DNA from 2 places in the Halomonas sp. C10-5 genome. Region 1 is predicted to be linked to the other one. Evidence: predicted binding sites of a transcription regulator. Region 1 holds the regulator's gene; the other holds the start of a gene.
What was found. Region 1 encodes FNR, which switches genes on or off when oxygen is low (the NO sensors DNR and NnrR bind a similar motif). Its sites were predicted from a motif close to TTGATNTANATCAA; they were not measured.

Region 1 (10,011 bases):
GGCGCCGATGGTAGGATGGGCGCCCTCCCATTTTCGCCCGCACTGGCAGCGCCAAGACCCATGCAAGACGCCGTGATCTTCGACCCCCGTGAGCGCCACGCCGCGCCCTCAGCCCCCGAAACGTCCGATGCCCCCGATGCACGGGCGAAGCGCGAGTTCAACAAGCTGCACAAGCGCCTGCGGCGCCAGGTGGGCAATGCCATCATCGACTACGGGATGATCCACGAAGGTGACCGGGTGATGGTGTGCCTCTCAGGTGGCAAGGACAGCTACACCCTGCTCGAGATCCTGCGCAGCCTGCAGCGCAACGCCCCGGTGAGCTTCTCGCTGGTGGCCGTCAACCTCGACCAGAAACAGCCCGGCTTCCCGGAGCACGTGCTGCCCGAGTACCTGGAGGGCACGGGCGTCGAGTACCATATCCTCGAGCGCGACACCTACTCGGTGGTCAAGGAGAAGACCCCGGAAGGCAAGACCACCTGCGCGCTCTGCTCGCGGCTGCGGCGCGGCTCCCTGTACGGCTTCGCCGAGGAGATTGGTGCCACCAAGATTGCCCTGGGCCACCATCGCGAGGATATCCTCGAGACGCTGTTCCTCAACATGTTCTTCGGTGGCAGCCTCAAGGCGATGCCGCCCAAGCTGCTCTCCGATGATGGCAGGAACATGGTGATACGGCCGCTGGCCTATTGCCGCGAGGCGGATATCGCCGAGTTCGCCCGGCAGATGGCCTTCCCGATCATCCCCTGCAACCTGTGTGGCTCCCAGCCCAACCTGCAGCGGCAGCTGGTCAAGGAAATGCTCGCTGAGTGGGAGGCGAAGCACCCCGGGCGCCTGGAGAGCATGTTCAAGGCGGTGACCAACGTCGCCCCCTCGCAGCTGGCCGACCGCGAACTGTTCGACTTCGCCGGGCTGGAGGAGAAGCAGGCGAGGATGCAGGCCAGTCGGATCGAGATCCGCCAGGAGTCTTAGGCGGGAAGGGCCCGGGCTTCGCCGGGGAGCTTGAAGTTTCGAGAGCGGCGCTTCGCGCCTGGAAGCTGGAAGAGAAATCGCCCCCATGGCCTTGCCATGGGGGCGATTTCATTCAGGCGGCCGACCCGCTTCCAGTTAGTGCGCGCCCTCTTCCTCGGCCAGTCGAGTCAGCGACGGCAGGTCGAGGATATTCACCTCGCGCCCGGAGACAGCCACCAGGCCCTGGGTCTGGAAGCGTCCGAGGATGCGGCTCACCGTCTCCACCGCCAGGCCCAGATAGTTGCCGATATCGGCCCGCGACATGGAGAGGCGGAAGCTGTAGGGGGAGTAGCCGCGCCGGCGAAAGCGCTCGGAGAGGCTGGTGAAGAAGCTGGCCAGCCGCTGGTCGGCGGTCTTGCGCGACAGCAGCCGCATCATGCGGCGGTCGTCGCGCAGCTCCTTGCTCATGCTGCGGTAGAGCTGGCCGCGCAGTTCCGGCAGCGACTCCGAGAGGTGGTCCAGGCGGTCGAAGGGGATCTCGCAGACAGTCGTGGTTTCCAGCGCCACCACGGTGCCGGGGTAGTGCTCCTCGTCGATGCCGTCGAGGCCCACCAGCTCGCTGGGCAGGTAGAAGTTGGTTAGCTGGTCCTCGCCGCTGCCCTCAGTGGTGACCTGCTTGAGGCTGCCGGAGCGAACCGCGAACACGCTGGTGAAGGGGCTGTCCTGGCGGAACAGCGCCTCGCCCTTCTTGAGCGGCGCGCGGCGCCGGATGATGGCGTCGAACTGGTCCATGTCCTCCACCTCCAGCGCCAGTGGCAGGCAGAGCGAGCTCAGGCTGCAGGTCTGACAGCGTGTCTCCTGCAGCACCGAACGCCGTCGGCCGGTGAGGGTGTCAGCCATGGCCCTTTCCTTCTTGATCGTGGTCATGGGCCCATTATGGAGCAAAGCGCGGGCAGGGCAAACCACCCTGGACAGGGTAATGGAGAACGACGCCGCCCCGAGGCGGGGTCAGGTGGTCGGCGGAGGAGTGAATGCCTCGAGGATGCGGGGCAGCCGCCAGTGTCCCTCGGCGGTCAGCACCATCCCGTCACCCGTGAGTTCAACCAGCCCCTCGGCGCGCAGCGCCTCCAGGCCGGAGCCCGTCACCAGGGCGGCAGGATCGATGGCGCGACCGCAGAGCAGTGTCTCGAGCGTCTCACGATAGCGCTGCTGCTCGGCCGTGAGGCGTATGCCGCGGGCAGCGGGCAGGCGACTGGCATCCAGGGCTTCTTCGTACTCCGCCAGGCTGTCGGTGTTGCGTATCCACAGATCGCCGATGCGGCTGGTGGCGCTCATGCCGAGCCCCAGCAGGTCGCCGGCGGGGCCCTGGGTAAAGCCCAGCGGGCCGTGACCCAGGGTACCGCTGGCCTGGGCCTGGGCCAGGCGGTCAGTGTGGCGTGCATAGAGGCCGAGGCCGATATGCACGTAGCCGGCAGCATCCAGTCGGCCACGCGCCTCTGCCAGCAGCCGCCGGCGTGTCGCCGCGTCGGGCAGCCAGTCGCGGTGGATGGCACGCTGGGCCAGATGACGCTCGGGGCGGTGGTGGTAGCGGTAGAGACGGATGCGTGCCGGGGCCATGCCGATCACCTGCTCCAGGGTATCGGCGAGGCCCTGCGGTGTCTGGAAGGGCAGGCCGAGCATCAGCGACAGCGTCAGTTCCCGGAAGCCAAGGCGGTCGGCCTCGTCGACCAGCGCCTCGGTCAGGGCGCGTGGCTGGATGCGATTGATGGCCTGCTGGACCCGGGGGTCGAGTTCCTGCACACCCAGGTTCAGGCGGTTGAAGCCCAGTGCCTGCAGGTGGCGCAGGGTGAGCATGTCCGCCTCTCGGGGGTCGAGCTCGATGCTGAAGTCGCGCTCCCGGGCACCGGAGAGGCCCAGGCGGGCATCCAGACGGTCGAAGAGGTCGCTCATCTGGTCCAGGGCAAGGAATGCCGGCGTCCCGCCGCCCCAGTGCAGACGCATCACCGAGGGCAGGCCGGTGAGTCGGCGCCGGGCCAGCACCATCTCGCGGTCGAGCCGCGACAGATAGGGCTCGGCCTGGCGGTTGTTGCGGGAGGGCACGCACTGGCTGGCGCAGAAGCGGCAGGCATGACGGCAGAAGGGCAGGCGTACCTTTACCGCCAGGGGCGCCTCTGCCGGGCGGTCGGCGAGGGCCGACTCCAGTGCCGGGGCGCCGACGCTGTCGCGATAGTGGTGTGGGCCGGGATAGGCGACCTCGGCGGCAGATACCAGGTCGCCCGCGCCGGGCAGCGGCTCTCGAGGCGGACTCGAGGCCCCGAAGGGGGCGGTGCGCTTGGCGTGAACGGACATGGGGCGACTCCGGGTCGTGAACATACTCCCCATGCTAGGGTGCCGCGGCCAGGCAAGCGTTGAGCTGCGTCAATCCCGCGTGGAATAGTGATCAGCCAGCGTGTCCACCTTCCAGGGGGAGCAGCTGCCACAGCTGCCAGAGCGCGAAGGCGATGATCGACAGCGCGGCGATGCTGCGGGTGGCCGGGTGGCGAATCAGCCCTGCCAGCTGGCGGGCGGCGAGCCCGGTGGCCAGCAGCGCCGGCAGGGTGCCGAGCCCGAAGGCGCCCATCAGCAGCGCGCCGTACAGCGGGTCGGCCATGGCCAGGCTCCAGGCGAGCATGGAGTAGACCAGTCCGCAGGGCAGCCAGCCCCATACCGCCCCCAGCGCCATCGCCTGGGGCACCCTGACCACCGGCATCAATCGCCGCCCGATCGGCTCCAGATGGCGCCACAGGCGCTTGCCCACCGCCTCCACCCGCAGCAGCCCCTTCCACCAGTCGGCGATATACAGCGCCATCAGGATCAGCATCACAGCGGCGAAGCCCTGTAGGACGAGGCGCGCGGGGGCGGTCAGCGAGAGCAGGGTACCCAGTGCCGCCGCCAGGGCGCCAGCAACCATGTAGCTGGCGATGCGTCCCAGGTTGTAGCCCAGCAGCAGGCCGCCGAGGCGCGCCGGCGAGCGCATGCTGGGGGGCACCGCGAAGGAGAGGGCGCTCATGATGCCGCCGCACATTCCGATGCAGTGGGCGCCCCCCAGCAGGCCGAAGACGAAGGCTGCGGCGAAGGGCGGCAGGTCGAGCCCGGTCGGATCCATCAGCGCCTCTCGCCCCGCTGTGGCGGCGTCGCCGGCCCGTTGTCACCGTGCTTGGCGTGACGCGCTTCGGCGCCCGCGTCGTCTCCCGTCTCGCCGTTTTCCTGGCCTTCCTTCCCGGCTTGTCGGCGCTGCGCCAAGGGGGCGTCGTTCTCGTCGTCATCGAAGAGGATGCGATAGGCCGGCCCCTCCAGGTCCTCGAACTGATCGTGCTTCACCGCCCAGAAGAAGGCCCAGACGGCCAGGCCAAGCAGGATCAGCGACAGCGGGATCAGCAGGTAGAGAATGCTCATGGGTTGACCTCCGAGGGCGTGGCGGCCGGGGCAGCGGACGCATCGGCGAGGCGGCTGCGGAAACGGTTGAGGCGCAGGGCATTGCCCACCACCACCAGGGAGCTGGCCGACATGCCGATGGCGGCCAGCCAGGGGGGCACGATGCCGATGGCGGCCAACGGCATCGCCGAGGCGTTGTAGACCACCGACCATAGCATGTTCTGGCGCATCACCCGACGGGTGGCACGGCACAGTTCCACCGCCTCGGCGATGCGTGACAGGCGCGGACTGAGCAGGATGGCGTCGGCGCTGGTGCGCGCCAGGTCGGTGGCACCGTTCATGGCGATGGCCACGTCGGCGCCAGCCAGCACCGGCACGTCGTTGATGCCGTCGCCGACCATGGCGACCCGTTCGCCTTCGGCCTGGCACTCGCGGATGCGTTCCAGCTTGCGTTCGGGGCTGGCGCTGCCCTCCCAGGTCGCGATGCCCAGGCGGCTGGCCAGGCCTTCGGCAGCCCCGGGAGTGTCGCCGGAGAGCAGTTCCACGGCGAGGCCGAGCTCCTGCAGCATGGCTATCGTCTCGGCGGCGTCGTCACGCACCTGGTCCTGCAGCCGAAACCAGCAGCGCGGCTCGCCATCCTCGGCCAGCAGCAGCCACTGGCCCTCCCCGGGTGGAACCGGAGACGCCTCGGGGGCGGCAAAGTCCGCACGGCCTAGCCGCCAGGCGCGACCGTCCAGCTGCCCCTCGAGACCCTTGCCGGGGCGGCTGGTGACCCGTTCGGCGTGCCGGTCGGCATCCCGGTAGGGGTGGAAGGCGCGGGCGATGGGGTGTTCGGATCGCGCCTCCAGGGCGGCGGCCAGGGAGCGCGCCCGCTCCACCTCCAGTCCCCCCAGCGGGCGCGTCTCCACCAGGCTCATGCGGCCGGTGGTGAGGGTGCCGGTCTTGTCGAGGATCACCCGATCGACCTGGGAGAGCGCCTCGATGGCATCGGCGCGGGTAACCAGCACGCCACGTCGGCGCAGCTGGCCGTGGCCGGCGGTGAGGGCGGTGGGGGTCGCCAGGGCCAGGGCGCAGGGGCAGGTCACCACCAGCACCGAGAGGGTGACCCACAGCACCCGCGAGGGGTCGATGAACCACCAGACGATGGCCACGCCCAGGGCCACGAACAGCAGCCTGAGCACGAACAGGTGGGCCATGCGCGCGGCCATCTGGGCGAGCCGCGGGCGGCTGGCGAAGGCGCGGTCGGTGAGGTCGACGATGCCGGAGACCCGGGCATCGCGGCCGGCATGGGTCACCCGCACCACCAGCGGGCTCTCCACGTTGTGGCTGCCACCGGTGACGGCATCGCCGAGGCGACGGGTCACAGGCAGGTACTCGCCGGTGAGCATCGATTCGTCGAGGCTCGATTCGCCCTCCTCGATCACGCCGTCGGCGGGTACGGTGTGGCCGGGCTTGACCAGTACCCGGTCGCCGGCGGAGAGCTCGCCGGCGGGCAGGATTCTCTCCTCGCCCGCGTCGGTCAGGCGGATCGCCGAGGGGGGCAGGGCGCCGGCCAGGGCGTTGCCGGTATGGCCGCTGCGGCGCCGGGCGCGGGCCTCCACATAGCGCCCGAAGAGCAGGAAGAAGGTGAACATCGCCACCGAGTCGAAGTAGACCTCTCCCATACCGCTGATCACCGCATAGCTGCTGGCCAGATAGGCGCCGCCGATGGCGATGGAGACCGGTACATCCATGCCCAGCACCCGGGTGCGCAGATCGCGCAGCGCATTGCGGAAGAAGGGCAGGGCGGAGAAGAACACCACCGGGGTGGCCAGGGCGAAGGAGAGCCAGTGGAACAGGGCGAGGAAGTCCTCGCTGATCTCCCCGGGGCCGGCCACGTAGATGGGAATCGAGAACATCATCACCTGGGCCATGCCCACCGCGGCGACGATCAGACGGCGCACGGTCATGCGCTCCTCGCGCTGCAGTCGCGCCTGGGCCTCGTCGGGTTCCCAGGGCTGGGCCTGGTAGCCGATGGCGGCCATCTCGGCGAGGATCCGCGACAGTTTAACCTCCTGCGGGTCCCAGCTGACGCGTACCCGGTGGTGGGTGAGGTTGACCGCGCTTGCGGCGATCCCCTGCAGGGCGTTGAGGCGATGCTCGATCAGCCAGGCGCAGGCGGCACAGGTGATGCCGTCCACCGCCAGGGTGGCGTGGACGCGTCCGCTATCGTCCCCCTCAGGATGCACGAACTGGCGCTGCAGGCCGGGATCGTCGAATACCGCCCAGGTCTCGGCCCGGGCGGCGTCGCGGTCATCGGGGCGCTCCGGCAGCTCGGTGCGGAAGCGGTAGTAGCTGGCCAGCCCGCCATCGACGATGGCGTGGGCCACCGCCTCGCAGCCGGGACAGCACAGCGGATGGCGGGTGTCGTCCAGGGTGATCGACCAGGGGGCCCTGGCGGGCACCGGGTTGCCGCAGTGGTAGCAGGGTGCGTCGCGGGAGGTGTCGGCGGTGTCGTTCGTCATGTCACAGGCGCCGGGCTAGAGGCCCGGTTCCAGGGCGGCCTCGTCGTCGCTGGGGAAGCTCCCCTCGCCGGTCAGTCGCCATTCGGCCCCTTCCCCGGCCTCGGGCTGCAGCTGCAGGTACCAGCGGTGGCGCAGCGGCTCGTCCAGGGTGGTGACGTAGCGACCCTCGCGTACGTGCTCGAGGGTGAGTTCGCGGTCGAAGTCGCTGTCGGTGGGGAAGATCAACGCCAGGTGCAGTCGATCAGGCTGGCGCGGCCCCTCCAGGTCCACCACCACATCGCCGGTGCGGTTGTCGACCCGCAGGCGGGCCTTGAGTCCCAGCTCCTGGGCGTGCTCCTGCTTGGCCAGCTGCTCGTTGATGGCCAGGCCACGCTTGTAGTAATCGCCGCCCACCGAGCCATCGTAGTAGCGGATCGAGAGCGTTAGATAGACCAGGCTGAAGGTGATGGACGACAGCAGTAGCCCGATCAGGAACCAGGGCCAGAACTGTTTGTACCAGGGCTTGATATCTTCGCTCATCTTATCTCCGCAGGTCGCCGAGGAAACGCGCCTCGCGCTCCAGGCTGATGTCGGGTGACTGTTCGGCGGTCAGCCGCAGGGTAATGGCGTGGCTCGGCTGCTCGATGGCATCCCCCGGCGCGGTGATGGTGATTACCCGCTGGCGGGAGTCGCTGGCCGGGACCCGGATGCTGTCGGTGTCCAGCGTCAGCCCCGGTAGGCCGGAGGCCTCCAGGCGATACACGTGGGCCTCGGCGTCCATGTTGCGCACCGTGATGGCATAGCTGTTGCTGATGCTCCCGTCGGCAGTGGTCTGGAACAGCCGGTTGCGGTCGCGCTCGACATCGAAGGAGAGCGGGGTGCGGTCCCCCACCGCCCAGACGAAGAGGCCGATCATCACCAGCAGGGCGGCGAGGTAGCCCATCAGACGCGGACGCAGGATATGGGTCGGCTTGCCCTCCAGGGCGTTCTCGGTGGTGTAGCGGATCAGCCCGCGGGGGTAGCCCATCCTGTCCATCACGCTGTCGCAGGCGTCGATGCATGCGGCACAGGTGATGCACTCGTACTGCAGGCCGTCGCGGATGTCGATGCCGGTGGGGCAGACCTGCACGCAGAGGTCGCAGTCGATGCAGTCGCCGTGGCCGGCGGCGCGGGCCTCGGCGTGGGAGAGGGTCTTCCTGCGTGCGCCGCGCGGTTCGCCACGGGCCTCATCGTAGGAGACGATCAGGGTGTCGCGGTCGAACATCACCGACTGGAAGCGGGCGTATGGGCACATGTAGATGCACACCTGTTCGCGCAGCCAGCCGGCGTTGAGGTAGGTGAAGACCAGGAAGAAACCGACCCAGAAGTAGGACCAGCCATGGGCCTCGAGGGTCGGCAGTTCCACCACGAGCTCCTGGATGGGGGTGAAGTAGCCCACGAAGGTGATGCCGGTGGCCAGGGCAATGGCCAGCCAGATGAGGTGCTTGGCCCCCTTGCGCCACAGCTTGTCGGCATTCATGGGCTGCTTGTCGAGCTTGATGCGCCGGTTGCGCGATCCTTCCAGGCGATGTTCCACCCAGATGAACAGGAAGGTCCAGACGCTCTGCGGACAGGTGTAGCCACACCAGACGCGGCCGGCGAACACGGTGATGAAGAACAGGCCGAAGGCGCAGATGATCAGCAGCCAGGAGAGCAGCATGAACTCCTGGGGGTAGAAGGTGGCCGAGAAGATATGGAACTCGCGGCCGGGGAGGTTGAACCAGATCGCCGGGCGATCACCCCAGGGGACCCAGGGCAGGATGAAGAAGGCCAGCATCAGCACCCAGTTGGAGGCCCGGCGCAGGCGCTGGAAGAGCCCCTTGATCTCGCGCACATAGATGTGGCGGCGGCTCGCGTACATCTCCTGGGTGACGGCTTCCTGTGGGGTATGACGCTCCACGGGATCCGGGGTGACATCGTGGGTCGGAATCTTGTTGCTCATGGCGGGCTCGCGTCAGGAAGGTGGGATCCATTGTATCGATGCGCTGCACAAACGAGAAAGGGTGCGACCTGGAGCCGCACCCTTTCTGCACCCGATGGCAGGTCGCCTCAGTCCTGGTCGCGCAGGCTGTAGACGTAGGCGGCCACCAGGTGGACGCGCTCCTCGCCGATATAAGCGGCCTGGGCCGGCATGTGGCCGTTACGGCCGTTGCGCAGGGTCTGGCGCACGGAGTCCGCGACGCTCTGGCCGGGCTGCTGGTAGAGCCAGATATCGTTGGTCAGGTTGGGCGCACCGAGTGCCTGATTGCCGGTGCCGTCGGGCATGTGGCAGGCCGCACACACCGAGGCGAAGGTCGCCGCACCGCTCTCGGCACGCTCGGCTTCATGCTCCTGGCCAGACAGTGACAGCACGTGCTGGGTGACGTTCTCGATGTTCTCCTCGCCGAGCTGCTGCCAGGAGGGCATCAGACCGTTGCGGCCGTTGTTGAGGGTCGCCAGGATCTGCTCCGGCTCGCCACCGTAGAGCCACTCGTCGTCGGTCAGGTCGGGGAAGCCGTAGCCGCCCTGGGCGCCCGAGCCGTGACACACCGCACAGTTGTTGAGGAAGATCCGCTCGGCGACCTGCATCGCCTCGCCGTCCTGGGCCAGCTCGGGGATCGGGACCTCCTCATACTGGGCGAAGATCGGCGTGAAGCGCTCCTCGGCGCGCGCCACTTCCTTCTCCCACTGCTCCTCCTGGCTCCAGCCCAGCACGCCGGCGAAGTTGCCGAGGCCCGGGTAGAGCACCAGGTAGCCCAGCGCGAAGATCACGGTGCCCACGTAGAGCTGGAACCACCAGCGCGGCAGCGGGTTGTCGTACTCCTCGATGCCATCGGCGGCGTGGCCGGTGGTATCCACGTTGCCCTCGGCATCAGGGGTCTTGTCGGTCTTGCGGTTGGCGTAGAGCAGCCAGAAGGCAATTCCGATGGAGCCCAGCGTGATGACGATGATCCAGGCGCTCCAGAACCCGGAAAGGGAGTCACCCCAGAGATTGTTCATGTGTTCCTGTCTCCCTTGTGCTTGCGGGAATCGGCCCCGTTCGGCGAGGCGCTCGTGTCACGGTTCGGTTGTTCGTCATCGTCGGCGAAGGGCAGGTTGGCCGCCTCGTCGAAGTCAGGCTTGCGCCGCTTCGAGTAGGCCCAGGCGGCGA
Region 2 (10,011 bases), 430 kb from region 1:
TGGTGGTGGACGTCATCCAGTCGGCCTTCCAGAGCGCCGGCCAGCGCTGCTCGGCACTGCGTGTGCTCTACCTTCAGGAGGATGTCGCCGACCGGGTGATCCGCATTCTCGAGGGCGCCATGAAGGAGCTGCGCGTGGCCGACCCCCGCGACCTGGGTACCGACGTGGGCCCGGTGATCGACGAGGACGCCCGCCAGGGGCTGCTGGCCCATGTGGAGAGGCTCAAGGCCGAGGGCCGACTGCTGGCCGAGACCCCGCTCGACCCGGCCGCGACCGAGCACGGCACCTTCGTCGCCCCGGTGGCCTTCGAGATCGACGGCATCGAGGCACTGGAGCGGGAACAGTTCGGACCTGTCCTGCATATCGTGCGCTACAAGGCGAGCGAACTGGAGCGGGTGATCGAGTCGATCAACGGTCGCGGCTACGGCCTGACCTTCGGCGTGCATAGCCGCAACGAATCCTTCGCCGAGGAGATTGCGCGGAAGATTCGCGTTGGCAACGTCTATATCAACCGCAATATCATCGGTGCCGTCGTCGGCGTGCAGCCCTTCGGCGGCCAGGGCCTCTCCGGCACCGGACCCAAGGCCGGCGGGCCGCATTACCTGCTGCGATTCGCCACCGAGAAGACAGTGACCGTGAACACCGCTGCCCTGGGCGGTAACGCATCACTGCTTGCGCTGGGAGACGAGTGAACCACACTCGTCTATACAACAATACTGACTGAAGGAATCGCCTGATGGTTGAAAACAGTGCCACCAATGGCCTCACGCCAGCGCCCGACCCGGGCGTGGCGCTCGCCACCGGTATCCAGACCGGCATGCCTACCAACAAGATGCCGGCGCAACATCCGGCCCAATAAACGGGAGAAACTGCTATGGCTATTGGTGTATGGATCAGTCTCTTTGCTTACTTTGCGCTCATGATCGCCATCGGCTTTTATGCAATGCAAAGGGCAACGTCTTCGTCTGAAGACTACATGCTGGGTGGCCGACAGCTCAGCCCTCAGGTGGCGGCCCTGTCGGCCGGTGCTTCGGACATGAGCGGCTGGTTGCTGCTGGGCTTGCCCGGGGCACTCTTTGTCTCTGGCCTGGGTCAGGCGTGGATCGGTATCGGCCTGCTCGTGGGGGCGTTCTTCAACTGGGTGCTGGTCGCACCACGCCTGCGCGAACAGACGGTTCACTATGGCAATGCGATCACCATTCCGGAGTTCCTGGCGAACCGCTTCCCGACCCGCGCCATGTCGCTGAGAACGGTATCCGCCATCGTCATCGTGATCTTCTTCGCGGTGTACACCGCGTCAGGCCTGGTGGCAGGCGGCAAGCTGTTCGAGAGCGCGTTTTCCGGCGTCATCAACATCGGGGGCATGAGCGACTACGCGGCAGGCGTTCTCATCACCCTGGGCGTGGTGCTTGCCTATACCGTCGTCGGTGGCTTCCTGGCCGTGAGCCTGACGGACTTCGTGCAGGGCTGCATCATGATGCTGGCCCTGGTGATCATGCCGGCGGTGGTGCTGTTTGGTGAAGGTGGCGGCGGTTTCGCCCAGGCGTCTCAGACCCTGAACGAGGTCGATCCCACACTGCTGACCTGGACGGAGGGGCTGACCTTCATCGGCTGGCTGTCTGCGGTCACCTGGGGACTGGGGTATTTCGGGCAGCCGCACATCATCGTGCGCTTCATGGCCATCCGCTCCCTGAAGGATGTGCCCACCGCCCGTAACATCGGCATGAGCTGGATGCTCATCTCCCTGGTCGGTGCGGTCTCGCTGGGCATCTTCGGCCGGGCCTATGCGATCCGCAACGGCCTGGAAGTCGAGGACCCGGAAACGATCTTCATCATCCTGGCGAACCTGCTGTTCCACCCGCTGATCACCGGCTTCCTCTACGCGGCCCTGCTGGCGGCGATCATGAGCACCATTTCCAGCCAGCTTCTGGTGTCATCCTCATCCCTGACCGAGGACTTCTACCGCCTGTTCCTGCGCAAGGAGGCGACCGACAAGGAAACCGTCCTGGTCGGCCGAGTCTGTGTCGTCCTGGTGGGCCTGGTTGCCGCCGTCATTGCGTCTGACCCCAACTCTCAGGTCCTGGGCCTGGTCAGTAATGCGTGGGCCGGTTTCGGTGCGGCGTTCGGCCCGCTGATCATCCTGTCGCTGATGTGGTCGCGCACCAATGGCGCCGGCGCCATCGCAGGCATGGTGATAGGCGCCGCCACCGTCATGATCTGGATCTCACTGGGCTGGAACGGCTCGTTCATGGGCGGACCCGGCGTGTACGAGATCATTCCTGGCTTCATCGCTTCCTTCATCGCCATCCTGGTGGTAAGCAGCGTGACTGCCGACGCCGGCGAATATCAGCACATCACGCGCTGACAGGGCACGAGAACGCTTCCAGCCTGCTGGAAGAGAGTGCAAGGGCTCCCACGGGAGCCCTTTTCTGTTGTCGTAGCATGCATCTCTGCGCATTACCCCGACAGGGCCCGTCCCGCCAGCAGCAGCGCAAACAGCCCCAGCGCCAGCAGACTCCAGGGCGGCGAGACCATCCGGCGCTGCCAGCGACGACGCGGTACCACTGCGTAGGGGCCCAGAAAGGCGGCACCCAGCGACCAGGCGCCCAGCAGGATCAGCGGCAGACGCCAGGCAAGCGGCAGGGCAGTGACCAGCTCCGGCCGCAGCAGCAGCCAGATCGCCAGGCCCGCCGCCAGCAGCAGCGCCAGCAGCACCGCTCCCCGGCCGTTTCGTGATTCCTCACGCCTCATGGTCTCCCCTCCTCTTCCGCCTGGCTTCAGTGAAGACGATTCGCCCCGTTCTGGCGACTCCTGCAGAGTTTCATCCGCGCATGTGGCGTTGGACTGCAGCGCAACTTATCTTGCGCTGGATCAATTCGAACACTGCAAGATGCCGCTAGAATGAACTTATCGTCAGCTGCGGCGTCGTGCCACAGCCTTCAGCCATCAGGAGCAGACCCATGCGCAAGAGTGCCCTCACCACCCTGATCGCGGCGAGCGTTGCCGCCGCTGCCGTCACCGCCAGCACCCAGGCCTTCGCTTACGGCGCCGGCGACTTCTTCACCCGTGTCGGCGTGGCCAAGGTCGAGCCCAAGAGCGATAACGGATCGCTGGCGAATGGAGCATTTGAAGTTGATGTCCTGGACGATAGCGCCTTCGCCTTTACCCTGGGCTACCGCTTCACCGACAAGCTGGGCGTCGAGCTGCTGGCCGCCGAGCCCTTCGATCATGACATTGAACTGAACGGCGCCAACCTGGCCTCCACCGAGCATCTGCCGCCGACGCTGACCCTGCAGTACTATCCGCTGGGCGGCACCGACGCCTATGTGCAGCCCTATATGGGCGTCGGCGTCAACTACACCAAGTTCTCCGACGAAGAAGTACAAGGTAGCACCCTGGAGCTGGATGACTCCTGGGGTGCCGCCGGCCAGCTGGGTGCGGACCTGCTGATCGACGACAACTGGGCCCTCAACGGCGCGGTCTGGTATATGGATATCGACTCCGACGCCAAGGTGGGCGGTGCCGACGCCGGCAAGGTCGAGATCGACCCGGTGGTGGTGATGGGTGGCATCAGCTACCGGTTCTGATCCGCAGACGACGCCGAACGCAGCGGGGCCCGCCATTGGCGGGCCCCGCTGCGTTATGGTCCGGCTATCCGTCGAACCGGTCACCGGATGGCCGGTTCAGTTCTCGGTGACCAGGCGGTCGATCTCCTCCACCGCCTGGCAGAGCAGCAGCCGGTCGCTGGCGCGCACCCCCTGCTGGGTGAGATAGGCCTCCAGCGCCGGGGCCACGTCGCAGCGTGCCGGCAGCGCGGCGCGCCGCTCCACCAGGGCGTCCAGGCGGGCGATAAACACGAAGCGCAGCCACTGGGGCAGCGCCATGGTATCGACGCAGAAGGGCTGCTGGCTGTCGAACGCCGCGGGGTCGGGCGTCTCCATGCGCCACAGGTTGGCGGCCTTCATGGTGGCCTCGAGCCGGCGCAGGGATTGGTCGAGTTCGTCGTGAACCGTCATCGGGGAAACTCCATGCGGGTGTGGGGCCATTATCCCGCCCCCGGCGGCGAGTGGCCACCCGTCGCACCGCTGTCCACTCCCCCATTCACAGTTTCCGTGAACGGGGCTGTGGATAACCGCTGGAAAGAGTCCGCCAGCCCCGATGTCATGGGCGCCGGCGGCCAGCGATCAAGATTTGACCATTACCCCGGGATCCATGGCGAACCTGCTGACAGCCCATCGATGCCGCGGTAGAGTGCACGCTCTGACAAGCGGAGATGCCATGCAACCCATCCACACCCTTCACGATTTCTTCGTGCGCAGCGGTGCCGAGGTGCGGCTCTACCACCTTGGCCGCCGCGTGGAGCCATGCGAGATGGCCACCCTGGCGGCTCTGGAGGATGACGCGGCGCCCTGGCCCGCCCCCTGGCAGGGCCAGGCCAGGCTGGGCCTGGTCTTTCGCCTGGGTGACATGCAGGACCCGCTGATATGGTTCCTGGCGCTGCCCCTGGATGAACAGGGCCGCCTCGACCCGGCATCCCGCGATGCCTTCGTGCAGCGGCTGCTCGAGACCCTGGGGCGCAGCGTGGAGAGCGTCGGCCGCGAGGATGGCCAGGCGGTGGATAACCTGATGAAGGACAATCCCCTGGCATTCACCCCCTCGTTGCCCTTCCAGGCCATGCTGCATGCCCGTGCCAGTCGCGACCTGGGCCGTCCGGCCAGCCAGCACCTGGAGCCGGTGGAGGCCTACCTGAGCGGCCAGCAGGCCCTCGACTGGCAGGCGCTCGGCCTCCAGGGGCTGGCAGACTTCGCGGTGCGCATGGGTGACGAGGAGCGCCGCCAGCTGGTCGCGCGGCTTCCCGACCTGCCCCACGCGGTACTGATCTCGCTGTGCTACTGCCTCGAGCATGTGGCCATCGATGGCGAGCTGGCCGCTGCCCTGCGCACCCGCGGCGAGGCAGCCGCCGAGGCCGGTGACGTGGAGGCCCTGTGTGCCTGTGCGCGCGCCGTCTCTGGAAGCGAGGCCGCCGGCGCCTGGTTCGACAGCCTGCTCGCCGATGCCCACGCCTGTGGTCCCGACCTGCTGGCGGCCATCGCCGCACGCGGCTGGCCCCTGCTCGAGGATGGCCAGCGGCTGCCGCGCTATCTGGAGCGCCTGGCCAGCTGCGAGCAGGCCGACTTCATGACAGTGGCCCGCGACCTGGCCCTGATTCCCAGGCTGCGACTGCCGGTGCTGATGACCCTGCGCGAGGCGCCCGCCGACTCGCCCATCGGCCAGCGGCTCGCGGCCCTGACGCGCTGAAGGCGAGAACGACCCATGACGATGATGAAGGAACTGCCCTATACCCCCAAGGCGGTGATCGGCCGCCGCGAGATGGTCGAGCTGCCGGAGATGCACCTCGTGCTGTGCGCCAAGGCGGATACCGGGGCACGCACCTCGGCGCTGCACGCCGAGGACATCGAATCCTTCGAGGAGGACGGCCACTTGTGGGTGAGCTTCACCACCCGCAGCGGGGGCCCCGAGACGCCGCCCCACGTCTTTCGCATGCACCTCCACGATCGCCGCAAGGTGCGCAGCTCCAACGGCCAGGAGGAGTGGCGCTACGTGATCCGCACGCCCATGCGCCTGGGCTCGCTGGAGTACCAGGTGGAGCTCTCCCTGACCGACCGGCGCAATATGCGCCACCCCATGCTGCTGGGCCGCCGCGCCCTGCGCCGCCTGCTGGTGGCGCCCGGCGCCGCCTTCCTGCACGGCGAACCCTGAACCGACCGGCCCATCGTCCCGGAGCTACTCGATGCATATCGCGCTGCTGTCACGCAATCGCAACCTCTACTCCACGCGGCGCCTGGTGGAGGCCGCCGAACAGCGCGGCCACACCGCCCGGGTGGTCGACACCCTGCGCTGCTACATGAGCATCGCCGCCCACAACCCCTCGATCCACTACAAGGGGGAGGAGCTGGAGCCCTTCGACGCGGTGGTGCCGCGTATCGGTGCCTCGGTGACCTTCTACGGCTGTGCGGTGCTGCGCCAGTTCGAGATGATGGGCACCTATGTGCTCAACGATAATGTCTCGATCACCCGCTCCCGGGACAAGCTGCGCTCCCTGCAGCTGCTGTCGCGCAAGGGACTGGGGCTGCCGATCACCGGTTTCGCCCACTCCCCCGACGACATCCCCGACCTGATCACCATGGTCAAGGGCGCCCCGCTGGTCATCAAGCTGCTCGAGGGCACCCAGGGCATCGGCGTGGTGCTGGCCGAGACCAATCAGGCAGCGGAGAGCGTGATCCAGGCCTTCATGGGCATGAAGGCCAATATCATGGTCCAGGAGTACATCAAGGAGGCCCGCGGCGCCGATATCCGCTGCTTCGTGATCGGCGACAAGGTGGTGGCGGCCATGAAGCGCCAGGCCGCCGATGGCGAATTCCGCTCCAACCTGCACCGCGGCGGCACCGCCAGCGTGATCCGCATCACGCCTGAAGAGCGATCCACGGCGATCCGCGCCGCCAAGGCCATGGGTCTGCGGGTGGCCGGCGTCGACCTGCTGCGTGCCAATCACGGCCCGGTGATCATGGAGGTCAACTCCTCCCCTGGCCTGCAGGGGATCGAGACGGCCACCGGCAAGGATATCGCCGGGTTGATCATCGAACACCTGGAGAAGAATGCCGCCCCGGCCCGCAAGACACCGCCTAAGCCCAAGGGGTAATTGCCAGTTGTGCACAGGCCAGGCCCAATGGGCATCGCGGATTCCACACTTATTCCAGTCCGGGGGTAGCAAAACAGTGTTTCCCCGGCCACAATCTGCGTCACCAAAGGGGGTGACCGCTCATGTTTCTCGACAATCGCCAGGTGGCGATGGACAGCGTGCTGGAAGCGCTGGCCGACAGCATCGACTACTTTCAGGACAATCTGGAGCGCCTGCGCCCTTCGCTGCGCGACGCCCTCAAGCCGCACTATGAGGCGCGCAGCCAGTCGATGCGCGAGCTGCAGGAGCTCGCCCGGGAGCATCTCAACATGCTGCCCCGGGACGCCGATGTCGAACGCGACGACTACATGTGGCTGTGGAGCCGGCTGAAGAGCTTCGTCGGCAACGAGAGCCAGGTGGTGATCGGGGAGCTGCTGGAGCAGGAACGCGTGCTGATGCAGGCCCTCTCCAACCTGATGACCCACCCCCTGCCCGATGCCCTGGAGCCGAAGGTGGAGGAGTGCTGGAAGGGCTGCCGGGCGCTGATCCGCGAGCTCTACACGCTACAGAAAAGCCGCACCAAGCGGCGCTGAGCACTCTTTTCCGAATGGCGCTGAAGGCTTATGTCCGAATGGCGCTGATGGCTCTGGGTGGCTCCGAGGGCTGCTGATCAGCGCCGCTGTGCTGGCGGTCCCGGCGTATCGCCGGCCCAGCCCTGCGGTGGCAAACGCTGCGGCACGATCACCAGCGGCTCTCTAGGGCCCAGGAAGTGGGGCTCACGCCCCCACAGATAAAGATCCCCCAGGGTGGCCAGGCGCGCCACCCACTCCCGCGCCGCCAGCCGCCACTGGCCCCTCACCTCCCCTGTCGATACCGCGCAGCCCTGGGCCTCGATGCCCAGCGCCTCGGCGATGAACAGCGCCCGTGGCAGGTGCCAGGCCTGGGTGATCAGCAGCGCACGCTCCACGCCGAATACCTGGCGGGCTCGGGCCAGGGTATCGAAGGTACTGAAACCGGCGTAGTCCAGCGTCATGGCGGTTTCGGGCACCTCGCGGCCGCGCAGGTCGCGCCACATGGTGATGGGTTCGTTGTAGGAGAGGGTGCGGTTGTCGCCGGAGAGCAGCAGGTGGTCGACGCGGCCCAGGCTCAGCAGCTGCGCCGCGGCGCTCATGCGCGCCTCGAAGTAGGGATTGCGGACCCCGCTGCGGGTCCAGTGGGAGGTGCCGAAGACGATGCCCACCCGCTCGGCACGGCACAGCGGCAGATCATGCTCGATACGCTCACGGGTCTGGCCCAGCACCCAGAGGTTGGCGACCAGCAACAGCAGTGCCGCCAGCAGCACCGCCGTGCCCAGCACCATCAGGATGGCCCGGAGGACCCGCCATGCTGCCAACTTCATCGGCATCTCCTGTTCCCTGTGCGCCCGGCACGTCCTGGTCGATCACCGCGAGGTGCCGCGGGCACAGGCCGCTAGAACATGCCGAGCTCGAGCTTGGCCTCGTCGCTCATCATCTCACGGCTCCAGGGCGGATCGAAGACGATCTCGGTATGCACCTTGCTGATCTGCGGGGCACCGAGGATCTTGTTGCGCGCGTCGGCGGCGATCACGTCGCCCATGCCGCAGCCCGGGGCGGTGAGGGTCATGCGGATGGTGACGATGCGCTCGCCGCTGATCAGCCGCTCGATGCGGCAGCCGTAGACCAGCCCCAAGTCGACGATGTTGACCGGGATCTCGGGGTCGAAACAGGTGCGCAGCTGGTCCCACACGAACTGCTCGATCTCCTCGTCGGAGGCGTCCTCGGGCAGGGTCGGGCGCGGCAGCGCCTCCAGGCCCAGGGCGTCGAGGTTGGCGCCCTCGATCAGGTAGAGGCGCCCCTCAAAGCCGACACTGACCGTGCTGCCCTTCGCCTGCATCACGCTGACCACGCTGTCCTCGGCAAGGGTCACGGTCTTGCCGAAGGGGATGGAGATTACCTCCACGTCGCGCTGCAGGGGCAGCTCCTGCCCCTTGTGGAGGCTCGCTATCTGCTCGATATCGCTCATGGCGTTCCTTTATCTGGCGGATTCCCTGTCCGACCGGGGCTTACCTGACCATGCCGATGACGCGCTCCAGGGCCTCGGCGAAGACGTCGATCTCTTCCAGGGTGTTGTAGGCGGCGAACGATGCCCGGCAAGTGGCGTCCACGCCGAAGTGGGCGAGCAGCGGCTGGGCACAGTGGTGACCGGTACGGATCGCCACCCCGAGTTGGTCGATCAGCAGTCCGATATCCTGGGCATGGGCGCCATCGACCACGAAGGAGAGCACCCCGGCCTTGTCCGGGGCGGTGCCCAGGATGCGCAGGCCATCGATGCGCAGGACCCGCTCGGTGGCATGGGCCAGCAGCCGCCCTTCCCAGGCGCCGATGGCGTCGAGACCGACACCGGCGACCCACTTTAGCGCCTCGCCCAGGGCGATCACCTCGGCGATGGCCGGTGTGCCGGCCTCGAACTTGTGGGGAAGCCCGGCGAAGGTGGTGCCGGCCTCGAAGGAGACCGTGGCGATCATCTCGCCACCGCCCTGCCAGGGCGGCATCGCCTCGAGCAGCTCGGCCTTGCCATAGAGCACGCCGACACCGGTGGGGCCGTAGACCTTGTGCCCGGAGAAGGCATAGAAGTCGGCATCGAGGTCGCGCACGTCCACCGCCTGGTGGGGCGTGGCCTGGGCGCCGTCGACCAGGATCAGAGCCCCGTGGGCATGGGCAACCGCCGCCATCGCCTTGACCGGGTTGACCGTACCGAAGGCGTTGGAGACGTGGTTCACCGCCACCAGCCGGGTGCGCTCGGTGAAGAGCTCACGGTAGGCGTCGAGGTCGAGAACGCCGCGTTCATCCACCGGGATCACCTTGATGGTGAAGCCGAGCTCGGCGGCCAACAGCTGCCAGGGCACGATATTGGAGTGGTGCTCGAGGCGCGAGATCAGCACCTCGTCGCCCGCCTTGAGGTTGGCGCGCCCCCAGCTGTTGGCCACCAGGTTGATCGCCTCGGTGGTGCCGCGGGTAAAGATGATCTCACGGGTCTCGGCTGCGTTCAGGAAACCCCGCACCGTCTCCCGAGTGCCCTCGAAGGCCGCCGTGGCCTCGTCTGCCAGGGTGTGCAGCCCGCGGTGAATATTGGCGTTGTAGCCGCCGTAGTAGGCGTCGAACGCTGCGATCACCTGGCGCGGGGTCTGGCTGGTCGCCGCATTGTCGAGATAGACCAGCGGCCTGCCATGCACCTGGCGGGAGAGGATCGGGAAGTCCGCGCGGATCGCCGCGACATCGAGACTCGGCATCGCCGCGGCACGGGTGGCCAGG

Region 2: the regulator FNR is predicted to act here: its motif matches at 2,862-2,875, upstream of ACJ7IV_RS10935 (OmpW/AlkL family protein).

The regions. Positions count from the first base shown of each region.
Region 1 covers NZ_CP175665.1:2,771,957-2,781,967, reverse strand. Annotated here, with positions in the region: gene ttcA (tRNA 2-thiocytidine(32) synthetase TtcA) at 61-966, shown strand; gene fnr (fumarate/nitrate reduction transcriptional regulator Fnr) at 1,102-1,845, opposite strand; gene ACJ7IV_RS12990 (radical SAM protein) at 1,954-3,294, opposite strand; gene ACJ7IV_RS12985 (sulfite exporter TauE/SafE family protein) at 3,386-4,090, opposite strand; gene ccoS (cbb3-type cytochrome oxidase assembly protein CcoS) at 4,090-4,380, opposite strand; gene ACJ7IV_RS12975 (heavy metal translocating P-type ATPase) at 4,377-6,863, opposite strand; gene ACJ7IV_RS12970 (FixH family protein) at 6,879-7,382, opposite strand; gene ccoG (cytochrome c oxidase accessory protein CcoG) at 7,384-8,823, opposite strand; gene ccoP (cytochrome-c oxidase, cbb3-type subunit III) at 8,931-9,860, opposite strand; gene ACJ7IV_RS12955 (cbb3-type cytochrome oxidase subunit 3) at 9,857-10,011, opposite strand, start outside.
Region 2 covers NZ_CP175665.1:2,342,376-2,352,386, forward strand. Annotated here, with positions in the region: gene putA (bifunctional proline dehydrogenase/L-glutamate gamma-semialdehyde dehydrogenase PutA) at 1-692, shown strand, start outside; gene ACJ7IV_RS10920 (hypothetical protein) at 737-859, shown strand; gene putP (sodium/proline symporter PutP) at 875-2,365, shown strand; gene ACJ7IV_RS10930 (hypothetical protein) at 2,458-2,751, opposite strand; gene ACJ7IV_RS10935 (OmpW/AlkL family protein) at 2,961-3,587, shown strand; gene ACJ7IV_RS10940 (YqcC family protein) at 3,684-4,016, opposite strand; gene ACJ7IV_RS10945 (DUF3549 family protein) at 4,279-5,298, shown strand; gene ACJ7IV_RS10950 (ATP-dependent zinc protease family protein) at 5,323-5,760, shown strand; gene rimK (30S ribosomal protein S6--L-glutamate ligase) at 5,792-6,700, shown strand; gene ACJ7IV_RS10960 (hypothetical protein) at 6,823-7,272, shown strand; gene ACJ7IV_RS10965 (SanA/YdcF family protein) at 7,350-8,078, opposite strand; gene sufT (putative Fe-S cluster assembly protein SufT) at 8,150-8,722, opposite strand; gene ACJ7IV_RS10975 (cysteine desulfurase) at 8,763-10,011, opposite strand, start outside.